DNA from 2 places in the Streptomyces sp. NPDC059828 genome. Region 2 is predicted to be linked to the other one. Evidence: riboswitches for the same ligand, from Rfam matches in the RefSeq annotation. Region 2 holds a riboswitch; the other holds the start of a gene.

Region 1 (10,945 bases), on a different contig from region 2:
ACATAGTCGCTGCCGCCCTGCGCGAGCATCGAACCGCGCAGCAGCCGGGCGAAGATGGGGATCTGCACGACACCGACGGCGATCATCACGGTGGTCAGCGACTGCCCCATCACCGCGGCGATGGACACGGCCAGCAGCAGCGAGGGCAGCGCCAGCATGATGTCGGTGATGCGCATGATGGCGTCGTCGAAGCGCCGCCCCGGGCGCCCACCGAGGGTGGCCGCGGCACCGGACACGGCACCGATCACGGCACCGATGATCAGGCCGATGAGCATCGACACCACACCGACGAGCAGTGTCTGACGGGCGCCGACGAGCATCCGGGAGAAGAGGTCACGGCCCAGGTGGTCCAGGCCGAACCAGTTCTCCGGGCGCGCGCCGACGAACTCACCCTTGTTGGGGAAGACCTCGCCGCGCCAGGCCTGGTCGGTGGGTGCGTGCGGGGCGATCCAGGGGCCGACGATCGCGAGCACGACGAACGCCACGATGATCACGGCACCGATGATCGCCGCCTTGTTGCCGCGCAGTCGGCGGAAGGCCTCACGCCACAGGCTCGCGCCACTCGTGGCCTCGGTCTCTGCGGTGAGTTCCGCGAGCCGGTCGATCTTTGACGTCTTGGTGGTTGCCAGACTCATCCGTCCACCCGCACCCTCGGATCAATGACGCTGTACGCGAGATCGACCACCAGGTTGATCAGGACGTACACCACCGCGATGAACATGATGAAGCCGACGAGCACCGGATAGTCGCGGGCGTCGATGGCCTTGCGGATGAACTCGCCGATGCCTCCGAAGCCGAACACGGACTCGGTGAGCACCGCGCCCGAGAGCAGGCTGCCGGTGAGCAGACCGATCGTGGTGACCACCGGCAGCAGCGCGTTGCGCAGGATGTGCCGGCCGCGGACCACCTTCCGCTCCAGGCCCTTGGACTCGGCGGTGCGGACGTAGTCCTCGCCGAGTACCTCCAGCACGCTGGCACGGGTCATCCGGACGATGACCGCGAGCGGGATGGAGGCGAGCGCGATGCCGGGCAGTACCAGATGCTTGAGCGCGTCGAGGGAGGCGTCGAACTCGCCGGTGAGGAGGCCGTCGAGGACTGCCAGGCCGGTCACGGACGTGGCGTCCATTCCGCTGGAGAGGCGGCCGAACGTCCCGAAGGTTTCACCGAAGGCGCTCTTGAGCAACTGAGCGAGGAAGAAGACCGGGATGCAGATCCCGAGCAGGGAGCTGGATACCGAGGCCACGTCCAGCCAGCCCCCGCGCTTGCGGGCGGCGAGGTAGCCGAGTGGGATGCCGATCGCGGTGGCGATCACCATGGCGGCGATGCTGAGTTCGACCGTGGCGGGGAAGCGCAGGACGAATTCGTCCCATACCGGCTGCCCGGTCTGGGTGGAGGTGCCGAGGTCGAGTTCGAAGATCCGCTTGAGGAAGCGGCCGTATTGGACGTAGAGCGGCTGATCGAGCCCGAGCGCCCGGTTGATGCGTGCCACATCGGCTTCGGTCGCCCGCTCCCCCAGGATCGCTGAGGCGGGTCCGCCGGGCAGCCGGTTCAGCCATATGAAGAGCAGAACCGACAGGCCGAGCAGGGTGGGTATCAGCTGAAACAGTCGTCGTACGACGAGTCGCAACACCCCGCATGCCCCTTTCTTGCGTGTGTTGTGCGAGTGGTACGGAAATGGGATGCGGGTCCGCCCGGCTCACGGTGTTTCGTGAGCCGGGCGGACCCCCATGCGGTGTGCTACTTGAAGGACAGCTCGGCGAAGTTCTCCTGCGTCAGCGGGGAGACCTTCGGCGGGTTGATGTTCTTGCCGAACGCGATCGCGGGCGGCGACGAGGACAGCGGGACACCCGGCAGGTAGTCCATGATGGTCTCGTTGGCCTTCTTGTAGAGCTCCGTACGCTTGGCCGGGTCGGGCTCGAGGGAGGCGACCTTCACCGCGTCGAAGACCTTGGCGTCCTTGAAGCCCCACTGCTTGTCGTACCCGGCGAACCAGGTGCCGATGAAGTTGTAGCCGTCGTTGAAGTCACCGGTCCAACCCAGCATGTGCAGGGCGCAGGAGCCGGCCTCGGTGGCGTCCAGGTAGTCCGGGGCCCACTTCATCGGCTTCGGGGTGACCTTGATGCCGGCCTTCTCCAGGTCGGCCTTGATCAGCTCGAAGATGTCCTGCGGGGCGGGCATGTACGGGCGGGTGACCTCGGTCGGGTAGCAGAACTCGACCGAGAGGCTGCTCTCCTTGGCCGACGCCAGCAGCGACTTGGCCTTGGCGGTGTCGAAGGCGTACTTCTTCGCGTTCTCCGAGTACCCGGCGACCGTGTCGGGCATGAACTGGGTCGCGACCTTTCCACCCTCGGGCAGCTGGGTCTTGACCAGGTTCTCGCGGTCGATGGCGTGGGCGATGGCCTGCCGGACGGCGGGCTTCTTCAGCGCCGGGTTCTTCTCCTGGGACATACCGAGGTAGAAGATGTTGAAGACGTCACGGGTCGGCACCTCGAAGCCGGCGTTCTCCAGCGTCTTGATGTCCGCGGGCGCGACCAGGTCGTAGCCCTGGATGTCATTGGCCTGGAGGGCCTGGCGACGGCCGTCCTCGGTACTGATGGTGCGGAAGACGAGCTTCTTCACCTTCGCCTTCTCGCCCCAGTAGTCGTCGAAGCGCTCAAGGGACACTTCCTTGTTGCCCTTGTTCCACTTCGTGATCTTGTACGGACCGGTGCCGGCGACCGTGCCGGCCTCCTGGCTGTACTTGGGGTACGTGATGGCGTCGCCCTTGGCGCTCGCGCCCTGCTTCTCGTACTCCTTGATCGCCTTCGGCGAGTGGATGGCGAGGGCCTGGAGCGAGAAGCCACCGGGCAGGTTGGCAGAGGGCTCGTTGACCTCGATGACCGCGGTGTTCTCGTCCTTGGCGGTGCAGGACTTGTAGTTCGCCTTCGGCGCTTCCTTGTCCTCGTTCGCCTTGAACCCGCCCATGATGCTCTGCCAGTAGTACGAGACCGAGCTCGACTGGTAGGTACCCTTCCAGTTGAACCAGTGGTCGTAGTTGGCACAGACCGCGGCGGCGTTGAACGCCTCGCCGTCGTGGAACTTCACGCCCTTGCGCAGGTTGAAGGTCCAGACCTTGCCGGCCGGGTCGCTGGACCACTTCTCGGCGAGACCGCCGACGAGCTTGCTGCCGCCGGACTCGTGCTCCAGCAGCGCCTCGAACGCCTGGCGGGTGACCCGGAAGGTCTCACCGTCGCTCGCGAGGGCCGGGTCGAGGGAGCTCGGGTCACCCGGAGCACCGAAGACAAAGGTGTCCCCCGCACCCTTGTCGCCGTCCTTGCCGCGCTCGCTCGAGCAGCCGGTGGCGATCAGGCCGACCGCAAGGACCGCCGTCATCGCCCGAACAGACCGGGACTTGAATATTCGCATGGGTCCACCCCTGGGTCGCCATGTGTGGTCTTGACCGGCCGAACACTACTCACGCATGTCAGGACAGAGAACAGTCCGTATAGCGGTGATACCGAGCTGAGACCCGGACACTTGGCAAAACGGGCGGATGCGGGACATCGCAGCGCTTCTTTTAACTTCCCCGACACAGAGCAACGTTGGGGAGATGCCGGGCGGGGACACGGCGCAGGGCGCCGCCGACCAGCAGGTCAGCGATACTGCGCGGGAGCCGGGCCGCCCGCGGGGCCGGGGGGCGGAAAGCCGTAACCGGGCTGCTGGGCCGGTGCGCCGTGCGCCTCTCGGTCGTAGAACGGGCGGGCATTGGCCCGCAGCCACATCGTCACAGGGTCGTACTCATCGGACATGGCGACCGTGGAGACGGGGAGTCCGTCCGGCACCGCGGCGATCGACTGCTGCATCATCGCCCGCACGCTCTCGACGGACTGCTGCCCCGTGTCGTACAGATCGAGACCGATGGCGAGATACGGGGCACCGAGTGCGGGCTGCACCCAGACCCTGCGCAGCGAGCGGATCGCGGGGGTGCGGTGGGCGTTCTGCGTGAGCAGCGCGTAGAACTGCGGGAGCTCGATGGCCGGTTCGGTCAGCCGCAGGGGACCTGCGGGCATGCGGTCGAGACCGGTGGCGATCCGGCGCAGATCGGGCCAGGGGATGCCGACGCCGCCCCCCGGGGCATGCGGGTTGAGCCAGACGCCGTAGCGGTCGGGGAAGAGTGCGCGGGCGATGTCCGGAGCGCCGATGACCTCGTGCGCGCGGTTCCATCCGGAGGCGGCGAGCTCCTGGGTGGAGGTGACACACGGGGCGTAGAGCTGGCCGTCGATCTCCATGTTTCCGTACTGGGCGTCGGGGGAGCCGGGCTGGCCGTGCCACAGCAGCATCCAGAGCCGGCCGGCCGCGGGGTCGGCGAGTGCGTGCAGCAGCGCCTCGTAGGCGTCGTAGCGCCCGGGCGTCACCTGGCGCAGCATGTGCTCGACCTGCCCGGCCGCCGCAGTGCCTGACGCACTCACTTGGATCCCGCCCCTCTTCGATCCGCCTTTGGAAACCAGCTTATGCGGCCGTACCCACACCGGCCGGACGCCTGCCGCGCGACTATGCGTACGACTGGGGGTACTGCCTGGTGTAGAAGGGCCGCACCCTGTTCAGCATCCAGTCGCCCACGGGGTCCTGGGCGACGTCCAGCAGAACCAGGTTGACCGGCCACCGCACGGGGACCCGGCCCAGCGCGCGGCCGAGCGCGTCCATCGGGGCGGTGCGGTGCTGGCCCTCCCAGGCGGACATCTGCACCCCGATGAACAGCGTCGGCGCCTCGCCCTCGATGCTCGCCAGGACCCGGCGGGCGGTCTGCACGACGCCGGTCTCCTCGAACTCTCCCGCCGCGGCGGCGAGGAAGTCGATGGGCTCCTCCTGCCAGTCCGGCTCGAACAGCCGCACCCGGCCTCCGCTCGCGGGACCGTCCAGGGGAGTACGGCCGGCCCTGCACAGCTCGGCGACGGCGGGTGGCGGCAGCGGTACGCCGACGGCGCCGCCAGGGTTCACGACGATGCCCAGCTGGGGCGGCAGCCCGCGGGCGAACTCGGTCGTCGGGGCCACGGTGCCGGACATGTGCTCCCCCAGGCACTGCACGAACTGCTGGTGGGAGCTGTAGACGGGCACGTACGGCGCCCCGTCGATCTCCAGCGTGGGCAGATCGAGACTGGGGCTGTCGGGTCCGCCTCCGTTGGGCAGGGGCACCCAGACGTGGCTGCGGCCGAGCACCTCGACGAGCCGGCCGCCCGCGCCGGGCATCCCGACGGATGCGGCCAGCACCTCCTCCAGCTCATTGGAGGGCCATGTCGTGTCCACTACGTCCCTGCTTCCCCGTCTGCCCGGATCGGGCGGCGTGTCTGCGCCGTTCTGCACCGTCCTGCGCCAGCAGAGTAACCGTAATGGCGTAAGGCGGCCGGGGCACGGCGGCGCACGAACGGGTACCCGCTCGAACGGGCGTGGGGCCGGGAGCGGCGTACGCCCGGCAGCGGCGCGGGAACGGCGAACGGCAACGGCGCGGGAAACGGGAAAGGGGACGCGGGACCGGGAACGTCTGCTGCCCGGGGTCTCAGTCGCGCTTGCCGAAGCCGATCCGCTTCAGCACCGTCGCCGCGTCCCGGTCCAGCAGGGTCGCGGACGCGCACCCCGCCGGGAGCCGGCCCCGCTCGGCGTCCCGCACCAGCCGGGAGACCGCGCGCCGGTGGCGGTGGAAGGCGTACGGAGAGACGCCGCGGCCGCGCTCGCGCTGGCCCGCGCGGGCGACGGCCGGGGTGACGTCCAGCAGGAGCAGATGCAGGGCTCTGCCTCGGCGCCGCGCGTCGTGGGCCAGCCAGCGGCGGACCCAGGACTGGGTACCGCAGTCGTGCACGATCACCCCGGAGCCCGAGCGCAGCGCACGCCACAGGCCCGCGTAATGGGCGGCACGGACCAGGGGGCGGTACACCGCATACGGCAGCAGCCGGGGCATCCGGGCGCCCCAGCGGTCGCGGGTGTCCTGGGAGTCGATCCCGCCGCCGTCCGCGGCGCGCCGGATCAGGGTGGACTTGCCGCTTCCGGGCAGGCCGGAGATCACCACCACGTCCCCGTGCGCGAACTCCAGGCCGCGGGGGCTCCGCCCGGCGCGCTCCCGCAGATCCCGCACCACCGGCCGGGGGGCAGCGGGCGCGTGGGCGCCCACGCCCAGGAGCCCGCGTACCCGCACGGGCACGGACACCCTGGTCCCGGTGGACACTCCCGGTGTTGTCGTCATCGAGGCACCTGGCTGCTCCAACGTCATCGCACTCCCCCTTGTCGGGTCGCATGAGACCCTGCCCAAGAAGCCTAAAGAAAAGGTAATGACCATCAAGTGATTTGCCGATCGTGACACCCGTGCAATGATGAGCCCGCCAACTGCATACCGGCCGCTTGAATCCGCGCGGGAGAGTCCCGGTCGCCGTCAACGTGTGTACATACAGTCACCGTGAACGGATACCGGGCGCCGAAGGAGCAAGTCCCTCCCTTGAATCTCTCAGGCCCCGTACCGCGAGGATGAGGCAGATCTGAAAAGCGGGCCGCAGACCCTGCGGCTCCACCCAAGGTGCAAGTCATGCCCCGCGTGTACGCCGTGTACACAGGGCCATGACGAACCTCTCAGGTTTCATGACAGATGGGGAGGATCGTCCTCGCCAGTCATGCCCTGGGAGTCCTATCCAATGAGCACCACCCCCCGTCACACGGCCCTCGACGCCCTGCATCGTTCGCTGGGCGCGACCATGACCGACTTCGCCGGCTGGGACATGCCGCTGCGGTACGGCAGCGAGCGCGACGAGCACAACGCCGTGCGCACCAAAGCCGGTCTCTTCGACCTGTCGCACATGGGCGAGATCACGGTGACCGGACCACAGGCCGCCGCCCTTCTGGACTACGCGCTGGTCGGCAACATCGGCGGGGTCGGTGTCGGCCGGGCGCGCTACACGATGATCTGCCAGGAGGACGGCGGGATCCTCGACGACCTGATCGTCTACCGGCTCGGCGAGCAGGAGTACATGGTCGTCGCCAACGCCTCCAACGCGCAGATCGTGCTGGACGCCCTGACCGCTCGCGCCGGGGCTCACGGGGGATTCGACGCGGCCGTACGCGACGACCGCGACGCCTACGCGCTGATCGCGGTCCAGGGCCCGGAGTCTCCCGGCATCCTGAAGTCGCTCACCGACGCCGATCTGGACGGACTGAAGTACTACGCGGGCCTGCCCGGCACCGTCGCCGGAGTGCCCGCGCTGATCGCCCGTACCGGCTACACCGGCGAGGACGGTTTCGAGCTCTTCGTCGAACCGCGGCACGCCGAGAAGCTGTGGCGGGCGCTGACCGAGGCCGGCGAGCCCGTCGGTCTCGTGCCCTGCGGCCTGTCCTGCCGCGACACGCTGCGTCTGGAGGCGGGCATGCCGCTGTACGGACATGAGCTGACCACTTCGCTCACCCCGTTCGACGCGGGCCTGGGCCGGGTCGTGAAGTTCGAGAAGGAGGGCGACTTCGTGGGCCGGAGCGCCCTCGAGGCCGCCGCGGAGCGCGCCGCCGCGAACCCGCCGCGCAAGCTGGTCGGGCTGATCGCCGAGGGCCGCCGGGTGCCGCGCGCCGGGATGTCGGTGGTCGTGGACGGCGAGGTGGTGGGCGAGGTCACCTCCGGCGCTCCCTCCCCCACCCTGGGCAAGCCGATCGCCATGGCCTACGTGGACGCTGCGCACGCCGCGCCCGGCAGCGCGGGTGTGGGCGTCGACATCCGCGGTACCCATGAGCCGTACGAGGCCGTCGCGCTCCCCTTCTACAAGCGCCAGAAGTAGACCCCTGCTGCCTCCGGCAGCCCCCGTCAGCAGCACTTCCCCGCGTACAGGAGAATTCAGCCATGAGCAACCCCCAGCAGCTGCGCTACAGCAAGGAGCACGAGTGGCTGTCGGCCGCCGAGGACGGCGTGTCGACGGTCGGCATCACGGAGCACGCGGCGAACGCACTCGGCGATGTCGTCTACGTCCAGCTCCCCGAGCTCGGCGACACGGTGACCGCGGGCGAGACCTGCGGTGAGCTGGAGTCGACCAAGTCGGTCAGCGACCTGTACTCCCCGGTGTCCGGCGAGGTCACCGAGGTCAACGACGACGTCGTGAACGACCCGTCGCTGGTGAACACCGCTCCGTTCGAGGGTGGCTGGCTGTTCAAGGTACGCGTCGCGGACGAGCCGGCCGACCTGCTCTCCGCCGACGAGTACACCGAGTTCGCCAGCTGACCCACGACCAGGCCACAGCCACAAGGGATCGCGTGATGTCGCTTCTGAACACTCCCCTGCACGAGCTCGACCCGGACGTCGCCGCCGCCGTCGACGCCGAGCTCCACCGCCAGCAGTCCACCCTCGAGATGATCGCCTCGGAGAACTTCGCTCCGGTCGCGGTCATGGAGGCCCAGGGCTCCGTCCTGACCAACAAGTACGCCGAGGGCTACCCGGGCCGCCGCTACTACGGCGGCTGCGAGCACGTCGACGTGGTCGAAGAGATCGCCATCGACCGCGTCAAGGCGCTGTTCGGCGCCGAGCACGCCAACGTGCAGCCGCACTCGGGTGCCCAGGCCAACGCGGCGGCGATGTTCGCGCTGCTGAAGCCGGGCGACACGATCATGGGTCTGAACCTCGCGCACGGCGGGCACCTGACCCATGGAATGAAGATCAACTTCTCCGGCAAGCTCTACAACGTGGTGGCCTACCACGTGGACGACGCCACCGGCCAGGTCGACATGGCCGAGGTCGAGCGGCTCGCCAAGGAGTCCAAGCCCAAGCTGATCGTGGCCGGCTGGTCGGCGTACCCGCGTCAGCTGGACTTCGCCGCCTTCCGCCGTATCGCGGACGAGGTCGGCGCGTATCTGATGGTCGACATGGCCCACTTCGCGGGCCTGGTCGCCGCGGGTCTGCACCCCAACCCGGTGCCGCACGCCCACGTCGTGACCACGACCACCCACAAGACTCTGGGCGGTCCGCGCGGCGGTGTGATCCTGTGCACCTCCGAGCTGGCCAAGAAGATCAACTCCGCGGTCTTCCCCGGTCAGCAGGGCGGTCCGCTGGAGCATGTCATCGCGGCCAAGGCGGTCTCCTTCAAGGTCGCGGCCTCCGAGGACTTCAAGGAGCGCCAGCAGCGCACGCTGGAAGGCGCGCGGATCCTCGCCGAGCGCCTGGTCCAGGAAGATGTGGCGAAGGTCGGTGTCTCGGTCCTGTCCGGCGGCACGGACGTGCACCTGGTCCTGGTCGACCTGCGGAACTCCGAGCTCGACGGCCAGCAGGCCGAGGACCTCCTCCACGAGGTCGGCATCACGGTCAACCGCAATGCCATCCCGAACGACCCGCGCCCGCCGATGGTCACCTCGGGGCTGCGGATCGGCACGCCGGCCCTCGCGACCCGGGGTTTCCAGGCCGAGGACTTCCGCGAGGTGGCGGACATCATCGCCGAGACGCTGAAGCCGTCCTACGACGCCAAGGCGCTGCGCGCACGGGTGACGGCGCTCGCCGCGAAGCACCCGCTTTACCCTGGGCTGTAACAGCCAGACGTGAATAACTGAACGGGGCATCGCGAGCACTTTCGGTGAATGCGGTGCCCCGTACCACGCCCCTCAACGTTTGTTTTTCTGCACGACCCTGGCAGACAACGGCGTCTACCACCCGCAAGGAGTACCACCGTGGCCATCTCGGTCTTCGACCTGTTCTCGATCGGCATAGGCCCGTCCAGCTCCCACACGGTCGGCCCGATGCGGGCGGCCGCCCTGTTCGCCCGCCGTCTGAAGAACGAGGGCCAGCTCGCCCACACCGCGAGGGTCCGCGGCGAGCTGTACGGCTCACTCGGCGCGACCGGTCACGGCCACGGCACCCCGAAGGCCGTTCTGCTCGGCCTGGAGGGCGAGTCGCCCCGCACCGTCGACGTCGAGTCGGCCGACGACCGGGTCGAGCAGATCAGAAGCGGCCGGCGGATCAACCTGCTCGGGGTGCACGAGATCGATTTCGACTTCGACGCGGACCTGGTCCTGCACCGCCGCAAGGCCCTCCCGTACCACGCCAACGGCATGACCCTGTGGGCCTACGACGCCGAGGGCGCCACGCTGCTGGAGAAGACCTACTACTCGGTCGGCGGCGGTTTCGTCGTGGACGAGGACGCGGTCGGCGAGGACCGGATCAAGCTCGACGACACCGTGCTGAAGTACCCCTTCCGCACCGGTGACGAGCTGCTGCGGCTGTCCCGCGACACGGGCCTGTCGATCTCCGCGCTGATGCTGGAGAACGAGAAGGCGTGGCGCACCGAGGACGAGATTCGCGAGGGGCTGCTGGACATCTGGCGGGTCATGCAGGCCTGCGTCTCGCGCGGAATGTCCCGCGAGGGCATCCTGCCGGGCGGCCTCAAGGTTCGCAGGCGCGCCGCCACCACCGCGCGCAAGCTCCGCTCCGAGGGCGACCCGCTGGCCCTCGCGATGGAGTGGATCACGCTCTACGCGATGGCGGTGAACGAGGAGAACGCGGCGGGCGGCCGTGTCGTCACCGCCCCCACGAACGGCGCCGCGGGCATCATCCCGGCCGTCCTGCACTACTACATGAACTTCGTCCCGGGCGCCGACGAGGAGGGCGTGGTCCGCTTCCTGCTCGCCGCGGGCGCGATCGGCATGCTCTTCAAGGAGAACGCCTCCATCTCCGGCGCCGAAGTCGGCTGCCAGGGCGAGGTCGGCTCGGCCTGCTCCATGGCCGCCGGCGCACTCGCCGAGGTCCTCGGCGGCTCCCCCGAGCAGGTGGAGAACGCCGCGGAGATCGGCATGGAGCACAACCTGGGCCTGACCTGCGACCCGGTGGGCGGTCTGGTCCAGATCCCGTGCATCGAGCGCAACGGCATGGCCGCGGTGAAGGCGGTCACGGCGGCCAGGATGGCGATGCGCGGCGACGGCAGCCACAAGGTCTCGCTGGACAAGGTCATCAAGACCATGAAGGACA
Region 2 (10,945 bases):
TGCTGGGCGTGGGCGTCAGCGGGCTCGCCGACTACACCCAGGAGGACCTGTTCGCACAGGCCGCCGGGGAGAAGGCCATCGGCGACGGGGACGGCGGGGGTCCGGCGGACGAGAGCCCCCGGCACGGCACCGGCGGGCAGCCGGAGCCCGAGCGGACGCCGACGGCCCTACCCGCCGAACGGCGCTGGCCCGCGGGACACGACGTCCGGCACGCACGCCACGGCTCGGGCTGGGTGCAGGGCAGCGGCGTCGGACGGGTCACGGTCCGCTTCGAGGAGCCCTGGTCGACCGTCCCCGGCCGGGTGCGCACCTTCCCCGTCGACGATCCCGAGCTCGAGCTGTCGGAACCACTGCCGCTGGTCATGCATGAGTCCGCCGCCGTGGACGGAGCGCCCTCGGCCGGGACGCCGGCGCAGCCGGCTCAGTCGTCGTTACCGGCCAGCTGACCGAAGTCGCGGTCGCCCGAATCGCCTGGTGCCTGCGAGCGGCCGGTCGACGCGGGCGGCGGCGCGGGAGCGGGGTTCTCCGCAGGACTGGGGAGGTCGAGACCGTAGTGGTGGTACAGCTGGAGCTCCTGCTCGGGGGAGAGATGCCGGCCGACGCCGAAGTCCGGTGCGTCCTTGATCAGGGCCCGCTCGAACGGGATGTGCAGTCCGTCGGTGTCCAGCTCGCTGGGTTCCAGCGGCACGAACGCGTCCCTGCTGAACAGGCCGGTCCGCACGGCCGCCCACTCCGGGACGCCGGTGGCGTCGTCGAGGTACACCTCGTCCACGGTCCCGATCTTGGTGCCGGTACGGTCGAACGCCTTGCGGCCTATCAGGCTGCGCGGATCGATATCGGTCTGCACGGTCCCTCCAAATGGTCGCACTGCTCCGTAAGTACTACGAAAGTGCACTTTTGTGGGGTCGGCCACTCGACCTTTCCGGTGAAGTCCGCGCTGGTAGGCTGGCACACGGCTGTTGACCCCGCGCGGGAGAGCGCTCCGGACAGGTACCGGAGCCGCCGAAGGAGCAAATCCTCCCCGGAATCTCTCAGGCCCCTGTACCGCACGGGCGAGGTCACTCTGGAAAGCAGAGCGGGTGCCGTACGGCATCCGCTCTCACCGACGGTGAAAACCGGAATGCCAGTGAGCGGGCGGACCGGTGAAGCTCTCAGGTTAGATGACAGAGGGGGAGGCCGTCCGGGCACCCGCGCCGCGGTGCCCCTCGCAGGTCGTATCGACCAGGAGGCCTCACATGACCGCCAACCGCACTCCGCTCGCCCAGCTGGAGCGGGGCATCCCCTTCGAGCAGCGTCACATAGGGCCCGATGCCGAGGCCCAGGCGAAGATGCTGGCGCACGTCGGCTACGGCTCGCTCGACGAGCTCACCGCCGCCGCCGTACCGGACGTCATCAAGAGTGCCGAGGCACTCGGGCTGCCGGGTGCCCGCACCGAGCCCGAGGTCCTGGCCGAGCTGCGCAGCCTCGCGGACCGCAACGAGGTCCTCGCCCCGATGATCGGCCTCGGCTACTACGGCACGTTCACCCCGCCGGTGATCCTGCGCAATGTCATGGAGAACCCTGCCTGGTACACGGCGTACACGCCCTACCAGCCCGAGATCTCACAGGGCCGCCTCGAAGCCCTGCTCAACTTCCAGACGATGGTCGCCGAGCTGACCGGTCTGCCCACCTCCGGCGCCTCGCTGCTGGACGAGGCCACCGCGGCGGCCGAAGCCATGGCCCTGTCCCGGCGTGTCGGCAAGGTCAAGGGCGGCGTCTTCCTGATCGACGCCGACACCCTGCCGCAGACCATCGCCGTGATCGAGACCCGCGCCGAGCCCACCGGAGTCGAGGTCGTCGTCGCCGATCTGAGCGACGGGATCCCGTCGGAGGTCGCCGAGGGTGGCGTCTTCGGTGTGCTGCTCCAGTACCCGGGAGCCTCCGGAGCCGTCCGTGACCTCAAGCCGGTCGTGGAGCAGGCCCATGAGCTCGGTGCGATCGTCACCGTGGCCGCCGATCTTCTGGCGCTCACCCTGCTCACCTCCCCGGGCGCGCTCGGCGCGGACATCGCCGTCGGCACCACCCAGCGCTTCGGCGTGCCGATGGGCTTCGGCGGTCCCCACGCCGGCTACATGGCGGTCCAGGACAAGCACGCCCGCAGCCTGCCCGGCCGCCTCGTCGGCGTCTCCGTCGACGCCGACGGCAACAGGGCCTACCGCCTGGCGCTCCAGACCCGTGAGCAGCACATCCGCCGCGAGAAGGCCACCAGCAACATCTGCACCGCGCAGGTGCTGCTGGCGGTGATGGCCGGGATGTACGCCGTCTACCACGGTCCCGACGGCCTGCGGACGATCGCCCGCCGCACCCACCGCTACGCCACGATCCTGGCCGCGGGTCTGCGCGCCGGCGGGGTGGAGCTCGTCCACGACGCGTACTTCGACACGCTGACCGCCCGCGTCCCGGGCAAGGCCGCGGACATCGTCGCCGCCGCCCGTGACAACGGCGTCAACCTGCACCTCGCCGACGCAGACCACGTCTCCGTCTCCTGCGACGAGACCACCGGGCGCGCCCAGCTCGCCGCGGTCTGGTCCGCCTTCGGCGTCGACGGCGAAGGTGCCGACATCGAAGCCCTTGACAGGACCGCCGAGGACACCCTCCCGGCCGGGCTGCTGCGCACCGACGACTACCTCACCCACCCGGTCTTCCACCAGCACCGCTCCGAGACCGCGATGCTGCGCTACCTGCGCCGCCTCGCCGACCGTGACTACGCGCTGGACCGCGGAATGATCCCGCTCGGCTCGTGCACCATGAAGCTGAACGCGACCACCGAGATGGAGCCGGTGACCTGGCCGGAATTCGGCCAGATCCACCCCTTCGCCCCGGTCGAGCAGGCCGAGGGCTATGTGACGCTCATCCACGAGCTGGAGGAGCGCCTCGCCGAGGTGACCGGCTACGACAAGGTGTCCATCCAGCCGAACGCCGGCTCGCAGGGTGAGCTCGCCGGTCTGCTCGCCGTGCGTGCGTACCACCGCGCCAACGGCGACGAGCAGCGCACGGTCTGCCTCATCCCCTCATCGGCGCACGGCACCAACGCCGCCAGCGCGGTCATGGCGGGCATGAAGGTCGTCGTGGTCAAGACCGCCGACGACGGCGAGATCGACGTCGAGGACCTGCGGGCCAAGATCGAGCAGTACCGGGACGAGCTGTCCGTGCTCATGATCACGTACCCCTCGACGCACGGTGTGTTCGAGGAGCACGTCGCCGACATCTGCGCGCAGGTGCACGACGCGGGCGGCCAGGTGTACGTCGACGGCGCCAACCTCAACGCCCTGGTGGGCCTCGCCAAGCCCGGCCGGTTCGGCGGCGACGTCTCGCACCTCAACCTGCACAAGACCTTCTGCATCCCGCACGGCGGTGGCGGTCCCGGTGTCGGTCCGGTGGCCGTGCGTGAGCACCTCGCCCCGTACCTGCCGAACCACCCGCTCCAGCCCAGCGCCGGGCCTGAGACGGGCGTCGGCCCGATCTCGGCCGCCCCGTGGGGCTCGGCGGGAATCCTGCCGATCTCCTGGGCCTACGTTCGGCTGATGGGGGGCGACGGTCTGAAGCGTGCGACGCAGGTCGCCGTGCTCGCGGCCAACTACATCGCCAAGCGCCTTGAGCCGCACTACCCCGTGCTCTACACGGGCCCGGCCGGACTCGTCGCGCACGAGTGCATCGTGGATCTCCGGCCGCTCTCCAAGGCGACCGGGGTCAGCGTCGACGACATCGCCAAGCGGCTCATCGACTACGGCTTCCACGCGCCGACCATGTCGTTCCCGGTGGCCGGCACGCTGATGATCGAGCCCACGGAGAGCGAGGACCTGAACGAGCTCGACCGGTTCTGCGACACCATGATCGCGATCCGTGCGGAGATCGAGAAGGTCGCCTCGGGCGAGTGGCCCGCCGACGACAACCCGCTGCGCAACGCCCCCCACACGGCCGCCGCCCTGGGCGGCGAGTGGAACCACGCGTACAGCCGCGAAGTGGCGGTCTTCCCGGCCGGTGTCCAGGCAGCGGACAAGTACTGGCCTCCGGTGCGCCGGATCGACGGCGCCTTCGGTGACCGCAACCTGGTCTGCTCCTGCCCGCCCATGGACGAGTACGACGTCTGATCCCACAGCCGGGCACACAGAGGGCCGGTTCGGAGTCTCTCCGAACCGGCCCTCTGCCGTTCGGGTCCGTGTGGTGCCCGCCTGAGTGAATCCCTCAGGCTGCCGTGGCGACCGCCTGCGGCCGGTGAGGGGCGATGATCTGCCCGTCCGGGAGCAGCTCACCGGTGTCCTCGAACAGCAGGACGCCGTTGCACAGCAGGCTCCAGCCCTGCTCCGGGTGGTGCGCCATGAGACGGGCGGCGTCCCGGTCGGGAGAGTCGGCTGAAGGACAGGCTGGCTGGTGCTGGCACATGGAAGGGTTCTTTCGCTGCGGTGTGGTGAGGAGAGTGCTGCGGCTCGATGCGGTGTTCATGACCGCCCCCGTTTTCGTCGGTCCGATCCGATCCCAGTGTTGCCCCACGAGCGTCGATCCGCAGGGATTTCACGGCAGCTCGTCTTCCCACTTAATGACGTATCACCCGCGCGGACGGTTCAACCGAAGGGCACCGTCCCTTCGGATGGTTCGAGAGAGCCGTCCTGACTATGTGTCCGCGACGTGCGGACTATGCGGGACTCCCCCCTCGGGCGCAGCACAACGCCCCGTGACCTGTCGGTCACGGGGCGGCCGCACCGTGTTGTCGTGGGCCGTCGTGTCTCAGGCTGGGGACCCCAGGAGCGGGGCACGGGTCGCCCGCAGGGTGAGGACCGGGAGCAGCTCGGCCGCCCGGTGGGGGCGGTGGGCGGCGATGCCCGGTGGGGCCGGTGCGAGAGGGACCAGCAGATCGTCGGGTGCGGGTGCGCCCGACGATGCGTCGGCCGCAGTGTCCCCGTGCAGCCACAGGGTGAGCATGTAGAGCTCGGGGACGGACAGCAAGCGGGGCTGGTAGTCGGCGGTCAGGGCCTCCGCCTGGATCAGCGCCCGTTCGGTCGAGACGAGGTAGGGGCCTTCGAAGAAGTGCGAGAAGGCCCAGCCGTCCGGGGTCAGCATCGTGTCGGCGGCGGCCACGGAGCGCTCACCGGCGCGGATGAGGAATCTCCAGCCCGCCAGTCTCGTGCGGGGTGCCTGGCCGGGCCGGGGGACGACCTGGTCCAGCACATGGACGGGTAGGGGGAGTTCGGCACTCACTGCTCCCTGGACGGAGCGGAGGGTGGGCGTCGGAGCCTGTCGGACCGCGGCGGGGGAACCGAGGGCCGTGAGAACGCTGCGCAGCGCAGGCGTGGGTGCCGGGGGGACATGCAGCGGCATGGTGGGTCGCCTCTCACTCAAGAGACACGGTGATGCGAGGGCAGTTGCGGACGGCACTGTCAGCGTGGGCCAGAGGGGGCTGGAAAGGCCATGCCCGGGCGCCAACTCTCTGCCTCGTTTGCCGAGTTTATACGACGTGTGTTCACGCAGTGTTTCTGCTAGCGCTGCCCGATATTGCGGACAAGGTCGAATCAGGACCTTTTCGGGGGGAGTTCTTCCTGGTCTTTTCGTGAACTCGTCGCTGTCACCTGGGAAGCTGCTCCGTCGGTGGTCGGCCGGATCTCATCGGCGATTCTCACCACATCTGCGCGACACCTGCGCTACACCCGTACGAGGGTAACTGCGCGTTGCTTCATGCCGACGGAATGTGCCCCGTGAAAGCCGCATCCACACTATCGCGCCGTCATCGCCCGCGGGGCGTTATAGATCAGTCGGTCTGGGCATTATCGTCCGTGACGCGAACGGCCTGTGCCGCAGGCCGCCCACTCGAGGAAGGGTGCTTCGATGGGGGAGAAGGTCGTTGGAGGCACGTTTGACCTGTCGGACCGCCAGAGGTACCGGAGGAAGCTCCAGCAGTGCCTCGCGGGGCTGGGGAGGCTCCTGGCGGAGAAGAGGTTCGACCGGCCCAGGAATCTGATGGGCCTGGAGATCGAGCTGAATCTCGCCGGGTCCGACGGACTGCCGCGCATGAGGAATGGCGAAGTGCTCGACCGGATAGCGAGCCGTGATTTCCAGACCGAACTCGGAATGTTCAATCTGGAGGTCAACATAGCCCCGCACCGCCTCGAAGGGCGCGTCTTCGACCAGCTCGCCGAGGAGCTGCACACCAGCCTGGGATATGCCCACCGCAAGGCTGCCGAGCTCGACGCCGGCATCGTGATGATCGGAATTCTCCCGACCATCGAGCCCAATGACCTGGTCTCCGCCAACCTTTCCGACGTGGACCGGTACGTCCTGCTGAACGACCAGATCGTCGCGGCCCGGGGCGAGGACTTCACCCTCGACATCGACGGGGTCGAGCGCCTCAGCTGTACATCGACGTCGATCGCGCCCGAGTCCGCCTGCACCTCCGTGCAGCTCCACCTCCAGGTGACGCCAGCCCGGTTCGCCCAGGTGTGGAACGCCGCGCAGGCCATCGCGTCCGTCCAGATCGCCGTGGGTGCCAACGCGCCCTTCCTCTTCGGTAAGGAGCTGTGGCGCGAATCCCGGCCACCGCTGTTCCAGCAGGCCACGGACACCCGCCCGCCCGAACTTCAGGCGCAGGGTGTCAGGCCGCGGACCTGGTTCGGCGAGCGCTGGGTCGAGTCGGCCTACGAACTCTTCGAGGAGAACCTGCGCTTTTTCCCCTCGCTGCTGCCGATCTGCGACGAAGAGGATCCGCTGCGGGTGCTCGACGACGGGGGAGTCCCGCGCCTCCAGGAACTCGTGCTGCACAACGGCACGGTCTACCGCTGGAACCGCCCGGTGTACGGGCTCGCCGACGGCGTACCCCACCTCCGGGTGGAGAACCGCGTGCTGCCCGCCGGCCCGACCGTCAACGACGTGGTGGCGAACGCAGCCTTCTACTACGGCATGGTGCGTTCGCTCGCCGAGGAATCCCGTCCGGTGTGGACCCGGATGCCGTTCGAGGTCGCCGCCGAGAACTTCGACACGGCCTGCCGCCACGGCATCGACGCCGAATTGATGTGGCCGCGGCCGGGCCGTGGCGGCGGGATGACGCGCGTACCGGCCGTCAAGCTCGTACGGGACGAACTGCTGCCGCTCGCGGCAGCCGGGCTCGAGGCGTGGAACGTGGAGGCCGCGGACCGCGACTTCTACCTCGGGATCATCGAAGGCCGCTGCCGCCGCAAGGTCAATGGCGCGTCCTGGCAGGTGGACGCCTTCCACCGGGCGGTGGAGTCGGGGCTCGGCCGGGAAGCCGCGCTCGCCGCCGTGACACGCCGCTATGCCGAGCTGATGCACCAGGGTGACCCGGTGCACACCTGGCCCTCCTGGTCGGTGGGCTGAGCCCTCGACGTCACCGGGCCGACCCCGCTACCGAGGCCCTGCCTTCGTATGCGCCGCCCTCGTCGGGCAAGCTGTGATCCGCTGGACGAGGCAACAGGAGGCGGATGTGCAGGCGGAGGCGGGACGCGCGCCCGGATCGCTCCCCGAGGGGGGCTTGTCGCCCAGGACCCTGCGGTCCGAGATGCTGCTCGTCCTGGCGCTGTCGCTCGGCGCCAGCGCGCTGTCCTCGCTGATCAGCTTCACCGGCGCGCTGACGAAACCGGGCGGTCTGAAAGACCAGGCCGCCACGCTCAACAGCTCCTACGCCCCGGGGCGCCCCTGGCTCGATCTCGCCTGGCAGCTCTTCGGTGTCGCCACCGCACTAGTGCCCGTCGCGCTCGTCGCCCATCTGCTCTTCCGGGAAGGCGCCGGGGGACTCAGGGTCATCGGCTTCGACCGGACCCGGCCCTGGCCCGACCTCGGCCGGGGCGCGCTGGTGGCAGCGGGGATCGGTAGCGCCGGGCTGGCGTTCTATCTGATCGCCAGAGCCGTCGGGTTCAATCTGACCGTGGTGCCCGAGGCGCTGCCCGAGGTCTGGTGGAAGTACCCCGTGCTCATCCTCTCCGCGGTGCAGAACGCCGTGGTGGAGGAAGTGATCGTCGTCGGCTATCTGCTGCGCAGACTGGACCGGCTGGGGTGGTCTCCGGTCGGGGCGCTCGTGGCCAGTTCCGTGCTGCGCGGCTCGTACCACCTCTACCAGGGCATCGGCGGATTCATCGGCAACATGGTCATGGGTGCCCTCTTCGTGCTGCTCTACCGACGCTGGGGACGGGTCGGGCCGCTGGTCGTGGCGCACGCGCTGCTCGACATCGTGGCGTTCGTCGGATACGGGCTGCTTGCCGGCAAGGTGGGCTGGCTGCCGACGCCGTGATGCCGCCCGCCGGGATCAGGCGCGCTACGGACAGCTGAGCAGTTCCCCGTCGATCACGGTCACGGCGCGCCCGGTGAGCAGGACGCGTCCGCCGCGCAGCGCGGTGTGCACCCGTCCGGAGCGGGCGGACGCCTGGAGGCCGACGAGCTCGCTGCGGCCGAGGCGGTCGGACCAGTACGGGGCGAGCGCGGTGTGGGCGCTACCGGTGACCGGGTCCTCGTCGATTCCCACGTTCGGGAAGAAGCCTCTGGAGACGAAGTCGTAGCCGCGGCCGGGGTCTTCGGCCCGGGCGGTGACGATGACCCCCCGCTCCGAGTGCCGGGCCAGAGCCATGAGGTCGGGCGAGAGATCCCGCACGGCCGCCTCGTCCGTGAGTTCCACCAGCAGGTCGCCGATGTGCTCGCCGGTGTCCTGGACCGCGAGCGGAGTGGCGTTCAGGGCTGCGGCGAGCCCTGCCGGTGCCTCCGTGCGGGTGAGCGGTGCGACGGGGAAGTCCAGGGTGATCGCACCGTCTTCGCGTGCCGTCGCCGTGAGGATCCCGCAGCGCGCGAGAAAGCGCACGGTGCCGGTCGCCGCGCCGGTGGTGTGCAGGACATGGGCTGTCGCGAGGGTGGCATGGCCGCACATGTCGACCTCGGTCGCCGGGGTGAACCAGCGCAGTGCCCAGTCCGCCGGCCCGCCGGGCGTCAGCCGGTGTGCGAAGGCCGTCTCGGCCTGGTTGACCTCTCGCGCCACGTTCTGGAGCCACGGGTCTTCGGGGAAGGCCGGGGTGTCGAGCAGGAGCACTCCGGCCGGGTTGCCGGTGAAGGGCCGGTCGGCGAAGGCATCCACGATTCGTATCCGCATGCCCGCGACGGTAGGGCTCGGACAAACCCGCAGACCAAGGCCAATCCGATGGCCGTGGACCGGTTGATGGGCCCGGTGGCTGCCCGGTGTGCATTGCCAGACGTAGTATTCCGATATATCGTCGACGCATCGCGACAGTACAACGATGGCGCGTAGATAGATCACGATGGAGGGAGCAGAGCAATGCGCTCACAAGGACACGGCAACTGCGGGCCCGGCCATCACGGGCCCGGCCCTCGCGAGCGGGGTGACTTCGAGGGGCGGCGTGCTGCCTTCGGTCCCTTCGGGCCCGGCTTCGGGGGTCCGCCCTGGGGCGGCCGAGGCCGCGGCGGCGGCCGGGGGAGAGCCCGGCGCGGCGATGTGCGCGCCTCGATCCTGGCGCTGCTGAAGGACCGGCCGATGCACGGTTACGAGATGATCCAGGAGATCGGCGAGCGCAGCGCCGGGGCGTGGAAGCCCAGTCCCGGTTCGGTCTACCCCACGCTCCAGCTGCTGGAGGACGAGGGGCTGATCGCGAGTGAGAGCGACGGCGGCAAGAAGCTGTTCACGCTCACCGATGCCGGGCGTACCGAGGCCGAGTCGGTCCCGGACGCTCCCTGGGAGGATGCCGGCCGCGGTATCGACTGGGATGCCATGCACGAGATAAGGGCGGCGGGCATGGGTCTGATGGAGGCGTTCGGCCAGGTCTGGAAGACCGGTACCGCCGACCAGCGGACGAAGGCGATCGCCGTGATCAACGACGCCCGCAAGAAGTTGTATCTGATCCTGGCCGACGAGCACTGAGTCGCGGCCCGGGATGCCCGGGAGTCCGGGACAGGGGCCCCGCCTGGTGCGGGGTCCCTGCGTCCGTCCCGGGGCGCCGGCTCAGGAGACCAGCCCGCTCAGCTTCCGCAGGGACTCGTTGAGCGCGGCGGTGGCCGAGTCCTTGAGCTTGCCCGCCATCAGCGAGACGGCGGCGCCCGTGAACTCCCCCTCGATGCGCAGGGTCGTAGCGTCCCCGTCGGGGACGAGCGCGTAACGCGTGCCGACGGTCACTCCCATCGGGCCCTTGCCCGTGATGGCGAGGACCCGCTCCGGCTCCAGTTCGGCCACCGTCCACATCACCTCGGCGGGAAAGCCCATGAGCTTCATGTTCTCCGGGAAGGTGGCGCCGGTTTCCAGGGTGTGCGGGCCGCCCTGGGGGAAGCTCGTGTGGGTGGCGTTCCAGCGGCCGTACGAAGTGAAGTCCGTCAGCTGGGCCCAGACCTTCCCGGCGGGCGCATCGATGCGTGCCTCTGCACTGACCTCGGCCATGGGGCCACCCCTTCGTCTCGGGTACCGGTGTCGCGGAACGTAGCCGTGCGGCCTCGAACATTCAATACTGATGAACAGTCAGACCTGTGGTCATCTCCTCCCCAAGGAGGAGATGCGAGCGGGTCCGCCCACCTTGCGTGGGATGCCGAGATGCTCCCGTGCGTCGATGACTCGGGCACCGGCGGACTGATGGGGTGTCATCGTGCGCCTTCCCGTCCCCCGCCCGCCGCGTCAGCCTGCTCCCCTGAACGCATCGACCTACTCACGGCTCACGGCGGAGCTGGCGTCGGTCGTCGCGGCTGCCCGTCGGCGTGCGCTGCGGGACGGTGACCGGCAGATCGACACCGCCCACCTCCTGCACTCCCTCATGGAAGAGGACGCCGGGGCGCGCGCCGTCTTCGACGGCACCGGTCAGGCGGCCCGGGTGCTCGGGTATCTCGTCCAGCGGAGCATCGGATACGGGCTGCGCTGGCAGGGCTCGGTCGAGGATTCGGGGGCGATCGCCGTGCTGCGTGACGTCGAGGCGGCGGGCTG

The links. A riboswitch is a leader RNA that binds a small molecule or an ion and turns the genes downstream of it on or off. The one in region 2 is predicted to bind glycine.
Region 1: it holds a riboswitch for glycine, as region 2 does, so the genes downstream of both, gcvT (glycine cleavage system aminomethyltransferase GcvT) here and gcvP (aminomethyl-transferring glycine dehydrogenase) in region 2, are expected to answer to the same signal.

Annotation. Positions count from the first base shown of each region.
Region 1 covers NZ_JBHWIW010000042.1:471-11,415, reverse strand. The annotation lists gene ACFV6V_RS23310 (ABC transporter permease) at 1-635, opposite strand, end outside; gene ACFV6V_RS23305 (ABC transporter permease) at 632-1,630, opposite strand; gene ACFV6V_RS23300 (ABC transporter substrate-binding protein) at 1,738-3,405, opposite strand; gene ACFV6V_RS23295 (enhanced serine sensitivity protein SseB C-terminal domain-containing protein) at 3,633-4,448, opposite strand; gene ACFV6V_RS23290 (enhanced serine sensitivity protein SseB) at 4,531-5,283, opposite strand; gene ACFV6V_RS23285 (AAA family ATPase) at 5,534-6,241, opposite strand; glycine riboswitch at 6,371-6,497, shown strand; gene gcvT (glycine cleavage system aminomethyltransferase GcvT) at 6,657-7,781, shown strand; gene gcvH (glycine cleavage system protein GcvH) at 7,844-8,218, shown strand; gene glyA (serine hydroxymethyltransferase) at 8,254-9,513, shown strand; gene ACFV6V_RS23265 (L-serine ammonia-lyase) at 9,652-10,945, shown strand, end outside.
Region 2 covers NZ_JBHWIW010000050.1:9,956-20,900, forward strand. The annotation lists gene ACFV6V_RS25530 (DNA polymerase IV) at 1-446, shown strand, start outside; gene ACFV6V_RS25535 (PRC-barrel domain-containing protein) at 422-847, opposite strand; glycine riboswitch at 961-1,057, shown strand; gene gcvP (aminomethyl-transferring glycine dehydrogenase) at 1,236-4,130, shown strand; gene ACFV6V_RS25545 (DUF5999 family protein) at 4,225-4,422, opposite strand; gene ACFV6V_RS25550 (hypothetical protein) at 4,765-5,355, opposite strand; gene ACFV6V_RS25555 (glutamate--cysteine ligase) at 5,860-7,362, shown strand; gene ACFV6V_RS25560 (CPBP family intramembrane glutamic endopeptidase) at 7,469-8,272, shown strand; gene ACFV6V_RS25565 (PhzF family phenazine biosynthesis protein) at 8,297-9,118, opposite strand; gene ACFV6V_RS25570 (PadR family transcriptional regulator) at 9,302-9,901, shown strand; gene ACFV6V_RS25575 (SRPBCC family protein) at 9,983-10,411, opposite strand; gene ACFV6V_RS25580 (Clp protease N-terminal domain-containing protein) at 10,614-10,945, shown strand, end outside.